2 regions of the Halobacillus sp. SY10 genome follow, and region 1 is predicted to be linked to the other one. Evidence: predicted binding sites of a transcription regulator. Region 1 holds the regulator's gene; the other holds the start of a gene.
The links. Region 1 encodes LexA, which represses DNA repair genes until DNA is damaged. Its sites were predicted from a motif close to CGAACATATGTTCG; they were not measured.
Positions count from the first base shown of each region.

Region 1 (6,377 bases):
GTTATTATGGCTGCGGGTACTTTCATTCAAGGCGCGAGTCTTGAATTGACGGCCGATGGTCCTATTCGTCCCCCATATACGGCATTCGTTCAAGGTGGATTGACCTACGCGCATGTAAAGATCGCTGTCGTACAAGCGGTAGAGCAGTTGATCGAAGAGGGTATGGTTAAACTTTGAAGCGGAGGGAATGATAACCCTTTCAAAAAATAGCCCCAAATTGTGTGAACATTCCTCACATATGTTGACATATCCCTTGCGTGACGTATAATTAAAGTATCATTCTTATGGGGAGGTGGCACATCGATGAGTGATGAAATTCGTCGTTCTATGCCGTTATTCCCGATGGGGATTGTTCAATCATTGACAGACCTTACTGCACGGCAGATCCGGTACTACGAACAGCACGAGCTGGTTCAGCCGGCCCGTTCAGAAGGGAACCGTCGCATGTTCTCATTTAATGATGTTGATCGGCTGCTTGAAATCAAAGACTTGATCGATCAAGGTGTGAACATGGCCGGAATCAAGAAAGTTCTGAAGCTGAACGATCAGCCAGATAATGAAGTATATGACGAGGATCAAGTGAAGGAAGTTCATAATGAACTTACCGAAAAAGAACTACGTCGTATGCTGCAACGAGAACTATTCACAGCGGGAAGACAAGGTAAATTAGCAATCAGACAGGGAGAAATGTCAAGGTTCTTCCATTAATTTTGTGTTGAGAGGAGAAATTCAATGGGTTTAACAAAAGAAGAAATCTACAAAAAAATCGATGAGGAAAACGTCAAGTTTATCCGTCTTCAGTTCACGGATATGCTTGGTACGATCAAAAACGTGGAAATTCCACTAAGCCAGTTGGATAAAGCTATTGATGGCATGATGATGTTTGACGGGTCCTCCATTGAAGGATTCGTTCGTATCGAGGAGTCGGACATGTATTTGGTTCCAGACCTGGATACCTTCGTCGTTTTCCCTTGGACTTCAGAAAAAGGGAAGGTCGCACGATTCATCTGTGACATCTACAACCCAGACCAAACTCCTTTTGAAGGATGCCCACGCTATAACTTAAAGCGTAACATCAAAAAAATGGAGAAACTCGGATTTTCTGCTTTCAACATTGGTACAGAACCTGAATTTTTCCTATTCAAATTAGATGAAAAAGGCGAACCGACGATGGAATTGAATGATAAAGGCGGCTATTTCGACTTGGCACCGACCGATCTTGGTGAAAACTGCCGTCGTGACATCGTCCTTGAGCTTGAGGAAATGGGCTTTGAAATTGAAGCCTCTCACCATGAAGTCGCTCCAGGTCAGCACGAAATCGACTTTAAATATGCGGATGCCGTCAAGCACTGTGATGATATTCAAACATTCAAACTTGTCGTCAAAACGATAGCACGTCAACATGGCTTGCATGCAACGTTCATGCCTAAGCCGTTGTTTGGCGTGAATGGATCTGGTATGCACGCGAACATGTCTCTTTTCAACGAAAAGGGTAATGCTTTCTTTGATGAGAAAGGGAAGGAACAACTGTCAGAAGTGGCTTACCAGTTTACAGCAGGCATCATCAAGCATGCAACGAACTTCACAGCCGTGACAAACCCTACTGTCAACTCTTACAAGCGTCTTGTACCAGGGTATGAGGCTCCATGTTATGTAGCATGGTCCGGTCAGAACCGTAGTCCGCTCGTACGTGTTCCAACATCCCGTGGTTTGAGCACAAGAATCGAAGTTCGGAGTGTGGATCCATCAGCGAACCCATACATGGCGATGGCAGTCCTTCTTGCTGCTGGACTTGATGGTGTGGAAAATAAACTGGAAGCACCAGCTCCTGTCGATCGGAACATTTACGTGATGGATAAGAAAGAGCGTGAAGCACACGGAGTTAAAGACCTACCTGCTACTTTGTATGATGCATTGGAAGAGCTGCATCAAGATCCAATCATGGTAGAAGCTCTCGGCGAACACCTATTTGAACATTTCATCGAAGCGAAAGAAATTGAATGGGATATGTTCCGTACACAGGTTCATCCCTGGGAACGCGAACAATATTTACAGACGTATTAAACCTTAAAACCCTTGAAGCTAATAGCTTCAAGGGTTTTTCTTTGCCTCACGGAACAATTTGAATGGGGTGAAGATAATTCCAAGATTTTGGTCGTATACTTTGGGGGATGTGTTACATATAATGTTAGTAAGAACAAACGTTCCTGTTATGGAGGTGTCACCAATGGAAGCATTAATCCAACGTTCAAAACTCGAAAAGATGAAGTTGGAATGGATCTATATCAACCACAAAGGCGATTTGTCTCAACGGGTGGTTAGAGTGGTCGACATTCAGGATGAATATGTAATTGCTTACTGCTATGAACGAAAACAAGTGAGAACGTTCAGAAAAAATAATATATTGTCTGTATTTCCTTTAACCTCCATCCGGAAAAGTTATGGAGCATGACAAAAAATAAAGAAAGAGGCGAGTTTAACAAAACTCGCCTCTTTCAATTAATGTACGGTTCTGTATAGACCGACGACTTTCCCTAAAATGGATACGTCCTGTAATAGGATTGGTTCCATTGTTGCGTTTTCAGGCTGTAAACGAACGTGATTTCTTTCCTTGAAGAATCGTTTTACAGTTGCTTCTTCATCTTCTGTCATCGCCACGACGATGTCACCGTTCTGAGCGGTTTGCTGTTGTCTGACGATGACCATGTCGCCGTCTAGAATTCCTGCCTCAATCATACTTTCCCCTTGGACGATCAGGACGAACGTGTTGTCATCCGATCCTGCGAGTGTATCTGGAAGCGGGACATATTCTTCGATATTCTCTACAGCTGTAATCGGGGAACCGGCCGTGACTTTACCGATTACTGGAGCGTAGGAGGCTTCACTTCTCGGAATACTGTGATCTTCTTCCAATTCAATTACTTCAATGGCACGAGGTTTCGTCGGATCGCGTCTAATATAGCCTTTTTTCTCTAATCTGGATAAGTGACCATGTACTGTTGAACTTGAAGCGAGACCAACGGATTGACCGATCTCCCTTACGGATGGTGGATATCCTTTCATTAAAACCTGTTCTTTAATAAAATCTAGTATTTCCTGCTGCCGTTTTGAAAGTTTACTCATAGATTAGCACCTCGTACATAGGATTATAGTAACCACATTGTACCACTTATGATTCAAAAATACAAACACGCGTTCGAAAAAAACCATTGACAAGAACCTGTGTTCGTATATAATAAAATTAACAAACGCGAACACAGGTTCTTAAGAACGTTCGTTCTATGAAAACGGAGGGGTTATGTATGTTTAACAAATTATCGAAGCTGGACTACACCTACATTATTCTTTTTATTGTTAGTTTTATCATTCTCTATTATTCTATGGTCACAGCTGTTTAATAGAGAAAGAGAGAGGAACATTCAATTGAAGGTGATTTTATACTGCAGGGTAAGTACGGAAAAAGAAGCTCAAGTGACATCATTAAACCGCCAAAGAACCGAGTTGACTTCAATGGCAGAGAGTCACGAATTTGAAGTTGTGGAATGTATTGAAGAACAAGCGAGTGGTTACGATATTGAGCGGGACGGGATCTTCCGTATGCTGGAATATTTTTCTTCCGGGCGTGCGGAAGCTCTGGTGATTCAGGATGAGACTCGATTGGGACGTGGGAATACGAAAATCGCATTGTTTCATCAATTGAATCGGTTGAATATTAAGGTGTATTCTTTATCAAATCAGGGAGAGTTGCAGTTATCAGAGTCGGATTCTATGGTTTTACAGATTGTGGGGATCGTAGAGGAATACCAGAGAAAAATACATAATATGAAAATACGCCGGGGAATGAGAAAAGCTGTTGAGGGCGGCTATGACCCATCAATCAATTTATCCAATCGGGACCAGGCGCCAGGTCGTGAGAGAATCGAATTTCCTATTGAAGAAGTGGTCCGGTTAAGGAAAAATGAGCTGACGTTTAAAGATATCGCTGCGACACTAAGAGGCCTTGGATATGATGTATCGAAGGCTACGGTTCATCGCAGATACAAGGAATACCTATCGCTTGAAAAAGAAGAAGAATCACGGTAATATATAGTTTAAGGACAAGGATCTGTGGATTTCTTGTCTTTTTCATGTTTTTACGATCCAGACTATGAGTAAAGGAGAAGGATCTATGTTATCTAAAGAAAAAATTAATCGTATAAATGAACTAGCGAATAAATCCAAGCAGGAAGAACTTTCGAAGGAAGAAAAAGCGGAACAGCAGAAACTGCGTCAGGAATACTTGAAAAATGCTCGTCAATCTTTCAAGAATCAGCTGAAAGGAGTTACCGTCATCGACCCGAATGGGGATGACGTGACACCTAAGAAGCTCCGTCAAATGCAGGAAAACGAAAAAAAGAACTAATTTTTAAATCTCCGTGTTCGATAATTTTCGAATGCGGTTTTTTTGTTTAAAACCCTTAATAAGGGGGAAATTAGGTGGGAGGTTGTGCAAAGATTTCGCACAACGCTTGTTTCAAAATGAATTTCATTATAGGATAATACATGGTACATATACCTGAAACGAAAGGGGAATGTTGAACATGGCAAACAGCCTTGAACAAACATCAATCAATACGATTAGAACTTTAACAATCGATGCAGTAGAAAAAGCAAACTCCGGACACCCGGGGATGCCGATGGGTGCAGCACCGATGGCATATACGCTATGGACTCAGTTCATGGATCATAATCCGAAAAACTCGAACTGGTTCGACCGCGACCGTTTCGTCCTATCTGCTGGACACGGATCTATGCTTCTTTACAGCTTGCTCCACTTATCCGGTTATAACGTGACGATGGACGACCTTAAGTCCTTCCGTCAATGGGATTCCAAAACCCCTGGTCACCCAGAGTTTGGTCACACAGACGGTGTAGAAGCAACTACAGGTCCCCTTGGACAAGGTATTGCAATGGCGACCGGAATGGCAATGGCTGAAGCTCACCTTGCAGCGAAATATAACCGTGAAGGTTATAATGTCGTTGACCATTACACTTATTCCATTTGTGGTGACGGGGACTTGATGGAAGGGGTATCCCAGGAATCAGCTTCTCTTGCCGGTCACCTTGGTCTAGGTAAATTGATCGTTCTTTATGATTCCAATGATATTTCTCTTGATGGCGACCTTGATCGTTCCTTCAGCGAGAGTGTTGAAAAGCGCTATGAAGCCTATGGATGGCAGGTGATTCGCGTAGAGGATGGTACGAACACAGAGGATATTGCTCAGGCACTTGAGAAAGCAAAAGCGAATACAGATCAACCAACAATGATCGAAGTGAAAACGGTTATTGGGTATGGATCTCCTAATAAATCTGGTAAGTCTGCCTCCCACGGTGCTCCTTTAGGAGAAGAGGAAGGAACGGCAGCTAAACAGTTCTACAAGTGGGATCACGAGCCATTCCACGTACCTGAAGAGGTCTATCAGGACTTTAAAGAAAAGGTTCAGCAAAATGGTCAGGATAAAGAAGAATCCTGGAACAACCTAATAGCTCAGTACAAAGAAGCACATCCAGAGCTTGCGGAAGAGTTTGAGCGTGCGATTCGCGGAGAGCTTCCTGAAGGCTGGGATCAAAGTCTTCCAACTTATCAGGTGGGCGAAGACAGCCCTGCGACACGCGCAGCTTCTGGAGATGCGATCAACGCTCTTTCAAAAGCTATCCCTAACTTCTTTGGTGGTAGTGCCGACCTTGCAGGTTCAAATAAAACGGCCGTCAAAGATGAAGAAGACTTTTCACGTAACAACTACGCAGGTCGAAACATCTGGTTCGGAGTTCGTGAATTTGCCATGGCGGCTGCCTTAAACGGAATGGGTCTTCATGGTGGACTTAACGTATATGCGGGTACATTCTTTGTCTTCAGTGACTACCTGCGTCCAGCGGTCCGCTTGTCCGCTCTGCAAAACCTACCTGTGAACTACGTCTTCACTCATGACTCTGTTGCCGTTGGAGAAGATGGTCCGACGCACGAACCTGTGGAACAATTGGCTTCTCTTCGTGCGATGCCAAACCTTTCCGTCCTTCGTCCTGCGGATGGGAACGAAACCAATGCGGCATGGAGACTTGCTTTAGAGTCTGAATCGACTCCAACAGCACTTGTCCTAACTCGCCAAGGGTTACCGACCCTTCAAGGTACAGAGGAACTTGCATACGAAGGAATGAAGAAAGGGGCGTACATCCTTAGCGATTCCGATAAAGAAGAGCCGGATGCGATCCTACTTGCTTCAGGTTCTGAAGTACAATTGATTGTTGAAGCTCAAGCGGAATTGAAGAAGAATGGTTACGACGTCCGTGTTGTCAGTGTACCTTCCTTCGATCGCTTTGAAGCTCAGCCTAAAGAATAC
Region 1 is NZ_CP174345.1:2,083,775-2,090,151, forward strand. Features, by position in the region: gene ACJA3J_RS10625 (methionine gamma-lyase family protein) at 1-177, shown strand, start outside; gene ACJA3J_RS10630 (MerR family transcriptional regulator) at 304-708, shown strand; gene glnA (type I glutamate--ammonia ligase) at 733-2,064, shown strand; gene ACJA3J_RS10640 (hypothetical protein) at 2,228-2,452, shown strand; gene lexA (transcriptional repressor LexA) at 2,500-3,123, opposite strand; gene ACJA3J_RS10650 (recombinase family protein) at 3,424-4,083, shown strand; gene ACJA3J_RS10655 (DUF896 domain-containing protein) at 4,169-4,402, shown strand; gene tkt (transketolase) at 4,581-6,377, shown strand, end outside.

Region 2 (6,377 bases), 580 kb from region 1:
ATGCCGCAGCAAGACCTGCAAGTGGGTGACGCCCAAGACCGGCAAATAGGACCGCTCCAAGTGGTGTCAAAACAACGTAACCGGCATCAGCAGCCATACTGGACATAATACCACCGAACACGAGCGCTGCTGTCATCAGTGAACGCGGTACGGATGTAACAAGTCCACGAAGCATCGCACTGATCAGTCCTGAGCGTTCGGCAATTCCGATACCAAGCATCGTAACAAGAACCGTACCGAGCGGCGCGAAGCCTACGAAGTTTTCTACCATGCTTTCAAACATGTATTGAATGCCGTCACTGGAAAGCAAGTTGACGACTTGTAACGTTTCGCCGGTCGCTGGGTCTTCGACTTCCACATTCATCGTGGAGAAGATCCAGGAAGCGACGACAACCATGAGTGCAAATATTGCGAACAATGTGACAGGGTGAGGCAATTTGTTCCCGACGCGCTCAATCCAGTCGAGAATGCGCATTGTCAACCCTTTCTTTTCTTGTTGTTCCATGATCTTCCTCCTTATTGACCTTTACATTTCTTTTAAATTTACAATGACGCGTTAAAGTATAATGAAAAGTAATTTTTATTTGAAGTCTTTTGGAAAAAGTCCCACTAGAAAAACAATTATGAATAATGTGACGTCCGTAATCTTTGTCGCATAGGAGGAAAATCTATGGCAATCATGCTACAATATAGAAAAGTGAATGATCATTCAGTATGGAGGAAGTGTTATGAAGACATTGAAGGATACCATTACACAATTCACATTGCCTACCCCTTATGCAGTCGGGGATGTGCATGTTTATTTAGTAAAAGGTGAGCGGCTGTCCCTGATCGATGCAGGCGTGAAGACGGAAGAGTGTTGGAAAGCGTTAGTTGAACAGTTAAAGGAAGCGGGATACCAGCCGGAAGATATTGAACAGGTGATTTTGACCCATCACCATCCGGATCATATGGGGCTTGTTGAACGATTACCGAACGTGAATACCATCGCCGGCCACCCGAAATTGAAGCCCTGGCTTGAGCGGGAAGAAGAATACTTCTCTCATTATGAAGAATTTTTCAAAGGCATGTACAAGGAATCTGGAGTGCCTGAGCGCTTTTTCCCATTGTTAAAGGGATTGAGGAAGACATTGAAATGGACGTCGGAAGGAAAGCTTACCCACGAATTGACAGAAGGTGACCGGTTACCGGGTCATGAAGAATGGGTGACAATCGAAACACCCGGCCATGCCCAAAGCCATTTATCTTTTTATAGAGAAGGGGACGGGGCGTTGATTGGTGGAGATCACCTGCTCTCCCATATTTCTTCGAACCCTTTACTTGAGCCGCCTCACACAAAGGGAGAGGTTCGTCCAAGACCTTTGCTTGACTACCGAGATTCTATGGAAAAGTTGTTAAAGTGGGAGATTGGTAACGTCTACCCGGGGCATGGAGACATCTTCGATCGTGCGCACGAACTGATTCAGGAACGGTTAAAAAAGCAGGAACAGCGAGCGGAAAAGGTATTTCGAATGTTTAGCGAGGGGCCATTACGTGCATATGACGTATGCAAGCGTCTCTTTCCGAAACACATCGAGAACCAATTCGGTTTGACGATGTCTGAAACAATCGGACAACTGGACTACTTAGAAAGCGTTGGAAAGCTTAAGGTTTCTTACGTAGACGGAGAGAAATTCTATCAAGCAAATAGGTGATCGAATGAATGAACGAGTAAAAGGAAAAAAAGTACTTATCACAGGAGCCTCGAGTGGAATTGGCGAATTTCTCGCGATCCACGTCGCGCAGGAAGGCGGGACCCCGATCCTTGTGGCGCGGACCGCACACAAATTGGAAATCATTGCAGAAAAGATTGAAGGAGCCTTTGGCGTCAAAAGTCCATGGTACCCTGCGGATTTATCGAATGATGCAGAGTGGAAAGATACGATTGACCGGATTTGTTATGAACATGGATCCATCGACGGGCTGATTAACAATGCAGGAATCGCCGTGTTCGATCCTGTGGCCGAATCGAATTGGCAGGATATCGAGCGTATGCTGTCTGTGAACGTGAAGTCACTGTTTCGCGCCACGCATCAGTTGCTGCCACATTTGGTGCAGCATGGAGAAGGCCATATCATCAACATAGCATCACAGGCAGGCAAAATCGCCACACCGAAATCTGCCGTTTATGCAGCAACTAAGCATGCGGTTATAGGTTTCACGAATGCGTTAAGGATGGAAGTAGAGCCTTTAGGCATCTATGTCACTTCCGTCAATCTCGGACCTGTGAGGACGAATTTCTTTCAACAGGCGGACCCGAGCGGGAAGTATGAGAAGTCGGTCGATAAGATCATGCTTGATCCAAACCGTGTAGCAAGGACGGTCGTCCACCATTTATTTACGAAACAGCGTGAGATCAATATGCCTTCATGGATGGACTCCGGAAGCAAAGTCTACTCTCTCGCACCAGTCGCGATGGAAAAACTCATGCAAAGACAATTCAACAAAAAATGATACCATCCACCTGTCCAGGCCAAAGCCTCTTTCCATTCCGGAAGAGGCTTTTTGTATGGGGTGAATGGAAAAATATGTATGACCAATATGTATGACCTGGTACACCAATATTTGTAAGACCTGGTCGGACAGGAAATGGTAGCAGGAATTGGTACTTGCAAAAGCGAACATATATTCGCATAATGAGGATATACTAGGTAAAGGAGGTGGAGACGACATGGGGCATCCGAGCATTGATTATGGAAGGTATCCGGACAGGGGGATTTTGTGTGTGGATATGAAGAGTTTCTATGCGAGTTGTGCGGCGATTGACCGCGGACTTGATCCGCTCACGGTCCCGCTTGCCGTCGTTGCGGATATGAACCGGAAAGGGAGTGTCGTATTGGCTGCGACTCCGGCGATGAAAAAGAAATACGGCATCCGTACAGGAAGCCGCCTGTTCGAAATCCCTTCCGCGCCGGAAATCGTCATCGTCTCCGCGCAAATGAGGAAGTACTTAGAGGTGTCCACTCAAGTGACGAACCTTTTTCACAAATTCGTCCCGAAAGAAAAGATCCATACGTACAGCGTCGATGAAAGCTTCTTAGAAGTGGGAGATAACAAAGGGAAGTTCGGTGTGCCGGAAGAAACGGCACAAATGATTGTCGATGAATTAAAAGAAACATTCCATCTGGATGCGGCGATCGGCATCGGGCCGAACATGCTGCTTTCCAAACTATGCCTCGATCTTGAGGCAAAAAAGAAAGGTATCGCTCGCTGGACGTATGATGACTTTCAAGAGAAGTTGTGGCCGGTCGCACCCTTGTCGGAAATGTGGGGGATTGGCCCACGGCTTGAACACCGTCTGAATCGCATGGGCATCTGGTCTGTCGGGCAACTGGCGAAATTCCCGCTCGATCGCCTTGAAAAAACCTTCGGCGTGATGGGAAACCAACTGTACTACCATGCGAACGGCATCGACTTGTCCGACCCCGGTGCTCCGATCATTCATGGTCAGGTGAGCTATGGAAAAAGTCAAATTCTCCTTCGTGATTACCAAGATCCGGAAGAGGTGAAGTACGTCATCCTCGAAATGTGTGAAGAAGTGGCCCGACGTGCTCGGAAAAAAGGCCATGCAGGAAGGACGATTTCCCTCGGGATCGGCTACAGTAAAAGCGAAGGGTCGGGTGGATTTCACCGCTCTGTATCCATTGAGCATCCGACGAGCATTACGATGGACATTTACCATGCCTGCCTCACCCTGTTCCACCGCTTTTTTAACGGCGGAGTCGTCCGCCGCATCTCCGTCACCCTCGGAAACATTACGGAAGATGCCAATGTCCAACTCGACTTGTTTGATGACGGCCGCGATAAAAAAAGAGACCTCGGCTATGTGATGGATGAGATTCGTGAGCGCTACGGGCAGGATATGCTTCTTCGCGCAGTATCCTGGACAAATGCAGGGACCGCCCGCCACCGTAGTCGTCTTGTCGGCGGACACTACGCAGAATAAAACAGAACCGTTGCCTCGGAAGCGTGGTTTTTTTACAATAGAAGAAACAGGAGGGATGAACGATGAAACTACGCATCACCGAAGAAGCGAAGCAGCAGCTAGAACAAATCCAGGATCCTGAGCGTCCGCTCATCCGACTTTTTTATGACACAGAAGGATGTGGCTGCGGCGTGAATGGACTGCCAACCATTCGTCTGGAGAAAGAAGAGCGCTCTACCGATCGAAAAGTAGAAAATGATGATTATGCCGTCATTATTGATGATCAGCAGGCGACCTTTTTCAAAAAGGATATGAAGCTCGACTTTATGAGAGGCACGTTCCGCCTTTCCAGCCCGGACGGCATCCTGAATCCGATCATCCCGATCAAAGACGTGAAAGAAGGAGCGACCGTATGAGTAAGAAAAAGACGCAACCCGGATCTCTCGGAGACCAGCTGAATGCTGATGTTTTATCAAAGCTGAAATCCAAAAAGACGGATCTGAAGCAGCAGGCCGTTGAACGTGAAGAACAGGAAAAGCAGCGCCGAATCGAAGAGCGCAAGCGAGCAGAAGCGAACAAAAGCTTTGAGGAACTGCTGAATGAAAGTGAGCTCGACTGGAAATCCTTCAAAAAATAAGCACCCCGCTACAGGGTGCTTATTTTTTATGAGAATTTATTGAGTAAAGTCGTTATGGATTAGAGTTAGGGCGTTGCACCCTCTCGTTAGAGCACTATTGCACTCGTTCGGTCAGTATTCGTTCCCCATCGGGCGTTATTCCTTTTGGTTAGGGATCTATATAATGATATTTTTCGGAAAAATTGAAACATTCGCACCACATTGACCGTATAGAAAGGCAGGAGGGAACAAATTGATCGGTTTTTTCCTAGTATTCTTCATTGGAACCTTAGGGATAGCGCTCGCTGTAACCGGTTGTGTTCTTGCGCTCGTCCGTAACATTCGATCCACAGGTGAAACGGAGCGGATTCGGCGTTTGGAAAAAGAAGTGGAAGCATTAAAGGAGAGTGAAGAGAGTGAGGTGTAAGACATGCGGACGCAGTTGGACATTTGGAAAAGCACTGCTTTCATCGATGAAAGTCACCGGTAAGAAACAATGTCCACATTGCGGAGCGGAACATTATTCTACGAAACGAGCCTATCATCGTTCAGGGATATTAGCGCTTACGGCATTTTTTGTGTTTATGTTTTTAATAGAAACGTTCCAAATGCGGCTGACGTCTGCCTTGTTTTTCGCTGTCTTCCTTTTAGTGATCGTCCTATTTGTCCAACCGTTGGTGATCCACTTAGCTGATGAGGAAGTCTTGCATAAGGAGTGAGGGTTTGTTGAAAGATTTGTTTTTTCTTCTCAAGGGACAAAAAAACAGAGAAGATAAAGTGCTATTCAAAAGAGTTCAGCAAAATCCAGAAGCATAAAAGAATGGGGTTGAAAATATCTGATGAACGAAGGAACCGAAAAATCTATGGTTTTCCGCTCATCCGGGTCATGTTGGAAGAATACGAGGAGAAAGGTCGGTTTCTAACCTTAAAGCAATCATTTCAACGCTGCATACGACAGATCAGTCTCGCAGCCAGAGGTTTAAGAGGGTGATGTCTTGAATTATAAATATAGCAACACGGAATTATGGAGGAAAAAAGCGAGAGGTTCCTTGTTTAACATAATTGTAAGTTTATTACCGGCAGTACTTTCTCTTTATTTGCACGGCCGGATCGAGCCGTTTATCGTTTTCGGATCAGGTGTGGTTTTTTTAATAGGTTTGTGTCAAATGCTTCATTATTACAAAATGCCTGAGCGTGACTATGTGCGCGTGGAGGATGATATCCTCGACATCCGGATTGGAATCGCTGATCCGAATACTCGTCTGGCAGATGAAGAAATAAAGCGTATCCAGCAAATGGATGATGTCATATCCATAAAATCAAACAAAGGTGAGGAAGAGAACATTTACTTAGAAAACTTATCCGATGAGGATGCAGCATCTCTTTTAGACGAGCTGAAGCACCAATATGGAAACCGCATGCACACCAAGAATCATCCAGCTTGATCGACCGTTATTCAAAGATGGAAAAACCTTATTGTTTAAAAGAAGAGAGGAAGAAAAAGATGAGCCAAACGACAGACCATAACAGTAAAGCATGGGACAAAAAAGTGGAAGACGGGGTGCGTTACACCCAAAGCGTAACGCATGAAACTATCGAAAAAGCTCGTAGCGGCGAGTGGACGATCGGTGTGACCGCCGATCGCCAGGTGCCGAGAAACTGGTTTCCTGAATCGTTAAAAGGAGTGAAGGTTCTCTGCCTTGCATCTGGAGGTGGTCAACAAGGGCCTGTCCTCGCTGCCACAGGTGCCGAGGTCACCGTTTTTGATTTATCGGAAAAGCAGCTTCAACAAGACGA
Region 2 is NZ_CP174345.1:2,662,689-2,669,065, reverse strand. Features, by position in the region: gene ACJA3J_RS13680 (AbgT family transporter) at 1-505, opposite strand, end outside; gene ACJA3J_RS13675 (MBL fold metallo-hydrolase) at 729-1,694, shown strand; gene ACJA3J_RS13670 (SDR family oxidoreductase) at 1,699-2,493, shown strand; gene ACJA3J_RS13665 (DNA polymerase thumb domain-containing protein) at 2,711-3,985, shown strand; gene ACJA3J_RS13660 (iron-sulfur cluster biosynthesis family protein) at 4,048-4,380, shown strand; gene ACJA3J_RS13655 (YqkE family protein) at 4,377-4,601, shown strand; gene ACJA3J_RS13650 (hypothetical protein) at 4,834-5,007, shown strand; gene ACJA3J_RS13645 (TIGR04104 family putative zinc finger protein) at 4,997-5,299, shown strand; gene ACJA3J_RS13640 (hypothetical protein) at 5,576-6,025, shown strand; gene ACJA3J_RS13635 (class I SAM-dependent methyltransferase) at 6,085-6,377, shown strand, end outside.
Region 2: ACJA3J_RS13665 (DNA polymerase thumb domain-containing protein) is a predicted target of LexA. The motif match lies at 2,658-2,671, and genes of this name have one in related genera.